One region of the Streptomyces sp. NPDC048600 genome, then DNA from elsewhere that is predicted to be linked to it. Evidence: predicted binding sites of a transcription regulator. Region 1 holds the regulator's gene; each other region holds the start of a gene.
What was found. Region 1 encodes HrcA, which represses chaperone genes, less so after heat shock. Its sites were predicted from a motif close to TTNGCACTCNGNNNNNCNGAGTGCNAA; they were not measured.
Positions count from the first base shown of each region.

Region 2: a site for HrcA is predicted at 846-872, ahead of groES (co-chaperone GroES). Genes of this name have one in related genera too.
Region 3: a site for HrcA is predicted at 1,300-1,326, ahead of groL (chaperonin GroEL). Genes of this name have one in related genera too.

Region 1 is NZ_JBVJGZ010000006.1:321,028-323,290, forward strand. Features, by position in the region: gene ACZ6SQ_RS11300 (MBL fold metallo-hydrolase) at 1-237, opposite strand, end outside; gene hrcA (heat-inducible transcriptional repressor HrcA) at 416-1,432, shown strand; gene dnaJ (molecular chaperone DnaJ) at 1,433-2,263, shown strand, end outside.
Region 2 is NZ_JBVJGZ010000010.1:197,171-199,433, reverse strand. Features, by position in the region: gene ACZ6SQ_RS16635 (polysaccharide deacetylase family protein) at 1-811, shown strand, start outside; gene groES (co-chaperone GroES) at 1,019-1,327, shown strand; gene groL (chaperonin GroEL) at 1,454-2,263, shown strand, end outside.
Region 3 is NZ_JBVJGZ010000021.1:86,175-88,437, forward strand. Features, by position in the region: gene groL (chaperonin GroEL) at 1-1,137, opposite strand, end outside; gene ACZ6SQ_RS26150 (cold-shock protein) at 1,463-1,666, opposite strand; gene ACZ6SQ_RS26155 (MoaD/ThiS family protein) at 2,115-2,263, opposite strand, start outside.

The sequences.
Region 1 (2,263 bases):
GAAGACATGGTCGAAGTGGGGGTGGGTGAGCGCGAGATGGGTCACATCGTGGCCGGCCAGCCATTCGGCCCGCGTCCGCAGCAGATTCCCTTCAGACAGGCTCGAACCCGCGTCGATCAGCAGCGCCGCGCCGTCTCCGAGGACCAGCCCCGCCGTGCAGTCCCACACCGGGAGCCGGCACCGGCCGACCCCTGTGGCCAGCGGCTCCCATCCCAGGTCTTCCCAAGTCACCGTCATACCGCGACGCTAACGGTGACCCCCGCGCGGGGCACGGTCGTACGGGACCGGTCTTGCCGGGGGGCCACCCGACAGCCGTACACTGGGCCGGTGAGGCTGGCACTCCTATGTTCCGAGTGCCAGGCGGGGGAAACAGAGGGACAGAGCGCCAGGGTGACGACTGCTGGAGGTGTGCGCGATGCTCAGTGAACGAAGGCTCCAGGTGCTGCGCGCCATCGTCCAGGACTACGTCGGAACCGAGGAACCGGTCGGCTCCAAGGCCCTCACGGAGCGCCACAACCTCGGCGTCTCCCCGGCGACCGTGCGCAACGACATGGCGGCCCTGGAGGACGAGGGCTTCATCGCGCAGCCGCACACCAGCGCCGGGCGGATCCCGACCGACAAGGGCTACCGGCTGTTCGTCGACAAGCTCGCCGAGGTCAAGCCTCTCACCGCGCCCGAGAAGCGGGCGATCCAGAACTTCCTCGACGGCGCCGTCGACCTCGACGACGTCGTGGCCCGCACGGTGCGGCTGCTCGCGCAGCTCACCCGGCAGGTGGCCGTCGTGCAGTACCCCTCGCTGACCCGGTCCACGGTCCGGCACGTCGAGCTGCTGTCGATGGCCCCGGCCCGGGTGATGCTGGTGCTGATCACCGACACCGGCCGGGTCGAGCAGCGGATGGTCGACTGCCCGGCGCCGTTCGGCGAGGCCTCGCTCGCGGATCTGCGGGCGCGGCTGAACAGCCGGGTGGCGGGCCGGCGCTTCACGGATGTGCCCCCGCTGGTGCAGGATCTGCCGGAGGCCTTCGAACCGGAGGACCGCGGCACGGTCCAGACGGTCCTCTCCACCCTCCTGGAGACGCTCGTCGAACAGACCGAGGAGCGGCTGATGATCGGCGGCACCGCCAATCTGACGCGCTTCGGACATGACTTCCCCCTCACCATCCGTCCCGTCCTGGAGGCCCTCGAGGAGCAGGTCGTGCTCCTCAAGCTCCTGGGCGAGGCGGGGGATTCGGGCATGACCGTGCGCATCGGTCACGAGAACGCCTACGAGGGACTCAACTCCACGTCGGTGGTGTCGGTGGGCTACGGTTCGGGCGGCGAGGCAGTCGCCAAACTCGGCGTGGTCGGACCGACCCGCATGGATTACCCGGGAACGATGGGAGCGGTACGCGCAGTGGCACGTTACGTCGGACAGATCCTGGCGGAGTCGTAAGTGGCCACGGACTACTACGCCGTTCTCGGCGTGCGTCGCGACGCGTCGCAGGATGAGATCAAGAAGGCCTTCCGGCGGCTCGCGCGCGAGCTGCACCCGGACGTGAACCCGGACCCGAAGACCCAGGAGCGGTTCAAGGAGATCAACGCCGCTTACGAGGTGCTGTCGGACCCGCAGAAGAAGCAGGTCTACGACCTCGGCGGCGACCCGCTCTCGCAGGCCGGCGGCGCGGGCGCGGGCTTCGGCGCGGGCGGCTTCGGCAACTTCTCGGACATCATGGACGCGTTCTTCGGCACGGCGTCCCAGCGCGGCCCGCGTTCGCGTACGCGGCGCGGCCAGGACGCGATGATCCGGATCGAGGTCGAGCTCGACGAGGCGGCCTTCGGCACGACCAAGGACATCCAGGTCGACACGGCCATCGTCTGCACCACGTGCAGCGGCGAGGGCGCGGCGCCGGGCACCTCCGCGCAGACCTGCGACATGTGCCGCGGCCGTGGTGAGGTCTCCCAGGTCACCCGGTCCTTCCTGGGCCAGGTCATGACCTCGCGGCCCTGCCCGCAGTGCCAGGGCTTCGGAACCGTCGTGCCGACTCCGTGTCCGGAGTGCGCCGGTGACGGCCGGGTCCGCTCCCGCCGGACCCTGACGGTGAAGATCCCGGCCGGTGTCGACAACGGCACCCGGATCCAGCTCGCCGGCGAGGGCGAGGTCGGCCCCGGCGGTGGTCCGGCCGGCGACCTCTACGTCGAGATCCACGAGCTGCCGCACTCGACGTTCCAGCGGCGCGGCGACGACCTGCACTGCACGGTGACCATCCCGATGACGGCGGCGGCC
Region 2 (2,263 bases), on a different contig from region 1:
CGCCCTCCTCGCGGGCTGCGCCCGGTCCGGCGACCCGGTCGAACGGCCGGGCGGCAAGGCGGCCGAACGGGTGCACGAGACCGGCGCCGCACGGGCCCCCGCAACAGCCCCCTCCGCGCCCCCGCACGCCCCCGCCGTTGACTCCCGCGCGCCGCAGCCGCCGTACCGCCGCTGGGGTCTCGCCGCGCCCCTGCCCGCCCCGCCGGACCCCGCACACCGGCCCCGGCCGGCCGCCCCCGGCGCGCGGCCGCCCGTCGTCGACCGGGTGCCGACCCGCGACCCGGTCGTCTTCCTGACCTACGACGACGGGGCCGAGCGCGACCCCCGGTTCGTCGACCTGGTCCGCGAACTGCGGCTCCCGGTCAGCCTGTTCCTCACCGGCCATGTCGTGGGGCCGGGCTACGCGCACTTCGCGCGGCTGCGCGCGGTCGGCGCGGACGTGCAGAACCACACCCTCGACCACACCTACCTGCGCGGACTGCCGTACGCCGGACAGCGCGCGGCGATCTGCGGGCAGCAGGACAAGCTCCGGTCCCGCTTCGGCCTGCGCCCGCGCCTGTTCCGCCCGCCGCACGGCGCCTACGACACCGCCACGCTGCGGGCCGCCGCCGACTGCGGCATCGCGGCGGTCGTCCGCTGGAGCGCGACCGTCGCCGGCACCCGGGCCCCCGCCGGGCTCGCCCCCGGCGCGATCGTCTCGCTGCCCTCCCACGACCCCACCGACCCGCCTCTGCGCGACCGTACGGCCGCCGTGCTGCGGGAGATCCAGCGGCTCGGGCTGACGGTGGGGAGGCTGGAGGACTACCTGTGAGCGACTGGAGAGAACGCGCCGCGCCGGACGTCAATTGGCACTCCGCTTGACCGAGTGCTAACCCCGGTCATAGTCTCGGCTCTGGCACTCCCCACTGGAGAGTGCCAAACACGCGACGGGCAGGTCCGGCACCCGCGACGACGGATCCACCTGGTCGCCACCTCAGACAGTTAACCCCGTGAGATCTCCGAAGGGGGAGGTCGGATCGTGACGACCACCAGCTCCAAGGTTGCCATCAAGCCGCTCGAGGACCGCATCGTGGTCCAGCCGCTCGACGCCGAGCAGACCACGGCCTCCGGCCTGGTCATCCCGGACACCGCGAAGGAGAAGCCCCAGGAGGGCGTCGTCCTCGCCGTGGGCCCGGGCCGCTTCGAGGACGGCAACCGTCTGCCGCTCGACGTCCAGGTCGGCGACGTGGTCCTCTACAGCAAGTACGGCGGCACCGAGGTGAAGTACAACAACGAGGAGTACCTCGTTCTCTCGGCTCGCGACGTTCTCGCGATCATCGAGAAGTAAGCACCTCGCTTCCCGCGAAGCACCTTTGCTTTCCACTGCGCCCCTGGCCCCCGCGACCGATGAGTAGCCGGGCGCCCGGGGCGCAGTTTCTTTACCCCAGACTTTTCCGAGAGGGCTACCGCTGCCATGGCGAAGATCCTGAAGTTCGACGAGGACGCCCGTCGCGCCCTTGAGCGTGGCGTCAACAAGCTTGCGGACACGGTCAAGGTGACGATCGGTCCCAAGGGCCGCAACGTCGTGATCGACAAGAAGTTCGGCGCCCCCACCATCACCAACGACGGTGTGACCATCGCCCGCGAGGTCGAGGTCGAGGACCCGTACGAGAACCTCGGCGCGCAGCTGGTGAAGGAGGTGGCGACCAAGACCAACGACATCGCGGGTGACGGTACGACCACCGCCACCGTGCTGGCCCAGGCGCTCGTCCGCGAGGGCCTGAAGAACGTCGCCGCCGGCGCCTCCCCGGCCGCCCTGAAGAAGGGCATCGACGCGGCCGTCGCCGCCGTCTCCGAGGACCTGCTCGCGACCGCCCGGCCGATCGAGGAGAAGTCCGACATCGCCGCCGTCGCCGCGCTGTCCGCCCAGGACCAGCAGGTCGGCGAGCTCATCGCCGAGGCGATGGACAAGGTCGGCAAGGACGGTGTCATCACCGTCGAGGAGTCCAACACCTTCGGTCTGGAGCTGGACTTCACCGAGGGCATGGCCTTCGACAAGGGCTACCTGTCGCCGTACTTCGTGACGGACCAGGAGCGCATGGAGGCGGTCCTGGAGGAGCCCTACATCCTCATCAACCAGGGCAAGATCTCCTCGATCCAGGACCTGCTGCCGCTGCTGGAGAAGGTCATCCAGTCCGGTGGCTCCCGCCCGCTGCTGATCATCGCCGAGGACGTCGAGGGCGAGGCCCTGTCCACCCTCGTGGTGAACAAGATCCGCGGCACC
Region 3 (2,263 bases), on a different contig from region 1:
GGCCTTGATGACCGCGACGCCGCCCGCGAGCTTGGCCAGGCGCTCCTGGAGCTTCTCGCGGTCGTAGTCGGAGTCGCTGTTCTCGATCTCGGCGCGGATCTGGTTCACGCGGCCGCCCACCTGCTCCGAGGAGCCGGCGCCGTCGACGACGGTGGTCTCGTCCTTGGTGATGACGACCTTGCGGGCGCGGCCCAGGAGGTCCAGGGACGCGTTCTCCAGCTTGAGGCCGACCTCCTCGGAGATGACCTCGCCGCCCGTGAGGATGGCGATGTCGCCGAGCATGGCCTTGCGGCGGTCACCGAAGCCCGGGGCCTTGACGGCGACGGACTTGAAGGTGCCGCGGATCTTGTTGACGACCAGGGTCGACAGGGCCTCGCCCTCGACGTCCTCGGCGATGATCAGCAGCGGCTTGCCCGACTGCATGACCTTCTCCAGCAGCGGGAGCAGGTCCTTGACCGAGGAGATCTTGGAGTTGGCGATGAGGATGTACGGGTCCTCGAGCACCGCCTCCATGCGCTCCATGTCGGTCGCGAAGTAGGCGGAGATGTAGCCCTTGTCGAAGCGCATGCCCTCGGTGAGCTCGAGCTCCAGACCGAAGGTCTGCGACTCCTCGACCGTGATGACGCCTTCCTTGCCGACCTTGTCCATCGCCTCGGCGATGAGCTCGCCGATCTGCGTGTCGGCGGCGGAGATGGAGGCGGTGGAGGCGATCTGCTCCTTGGTCTCGACCTCCTTGGCCTGGTCGAGCAGGGCGCCGGAGACGGCCTCGACGGCCTTCTCGATACCGCGCTTGAGGGCCATCGGGTTGGCACCCGCGGCCACGTTGCGCAGACCCTCGCGGACGAGCGCCTGGGCGAGGACGGTGGCGGTGGTCGTACCGTCGCCGGCGACGTCGTCCGTCTTCTTGGCGACTTCCTTGACCAGCTCGGCGCCGATCTTCTCGTACGGGTCCTCGAGCTCGATCTCCTTGGCGATGGAGACACCATCGTTGGTGATCGTGGGGGCGCCCCACTTCTTCTCGAGGACGACGTTGCGACCCTTGGGGCCGAGCGTCACCTTGACGGCGTCCGCGAGCTGGTTCATGCCGCGCTCGAGGCCGCGCCGCGCCTCCTCGTCGAACGCGATGATCTTGGCCATGTGAAGTGGTCCCTCCAGGACTGGGGGTGATTCCTTCGGACCGCGCCCGCGCCCGCGACGGACGGCTCGCAAGCCTCGTGGTTCCTTGCCCCACCCGGCCTGCGGGCCTCACCGACCCGGTCCTCGTTGTCACTCTCACCTTCAGAGTGCTAACGCCAATGATTAGCACTCGCCCCTGCCGAGTGCAAGCGGCTCCAGGGGATCGGAAGCGGCTCTCAGCCCCGCGCGAACACAAACGGGCGCACACGAGCGGGCGCGCGAGCGGGCGCACACGAGCGAAGGGCCCGCACCTCACGGGTGCGGGCCCTTCACAAAGAAAGAACGTTCAGGCGGTGACGCGAACCATGTCGGCCTGCGGGCCCTTCTGACCCTGCGAGATCTCGAACTCGACCCGCTGGCCCTCTTCCAGGGTGCGGTAGCCGTCCATCTGAATCGCGCTGTAGTGGACGAAGACGTCCGCACCACCGTCGACCGCGATGAAGCCGTACCCCTTCTCCGCGTTGAACCACTTGACGGTGCCCTGAGCCATGCCTAACTCCCCTATTACTGGCCCTTGCACAGATCCACACTTCGCGGACCCGGGTCAGACCTCACCCCCCATACCCGGGGGCGTGCGCCGGAACGCGTCGACCGCGGCTGAATGTATCTGTCCAACTGCCGTCTGCAACAGGTCAATCGGACGAGAATTCAGGACGCGACCGGTCGGGAGTTTACCGAGAATTCACCCGAATTCCGGGCAAGTCGGGTCATACAAAGGGGATGAACGTCGCAAAACCGCCGCACAGTTTGGCCACTTCTCGTCGGTTCTCCGACGGAACGCCTGGCGGAACTCATATGCGTCCGGCATACGAAAGGGGCGGCTTCCCCAACTCTACCGTGCTCAACCATGCAGAATTGCCCCCTCCGCTTCTCTCGCGGAGGGGGCAATTCGATGAACTCTCAGTTACCACCGTTACCGACGGTAATTGCGGGCGGGATCAGCCGCCGGCGACCGCGGGAATGATGGAGACGCCGGCACCGTCCGGGGTGGCGGTCTCCAGGCCCTGCTCGAAGCGCACGTCGTCGTCGTTGACGTACACGTTCACGAACCGGCGCAGCTTGCCCTGGTCGTCCAGGACCCGGGCGG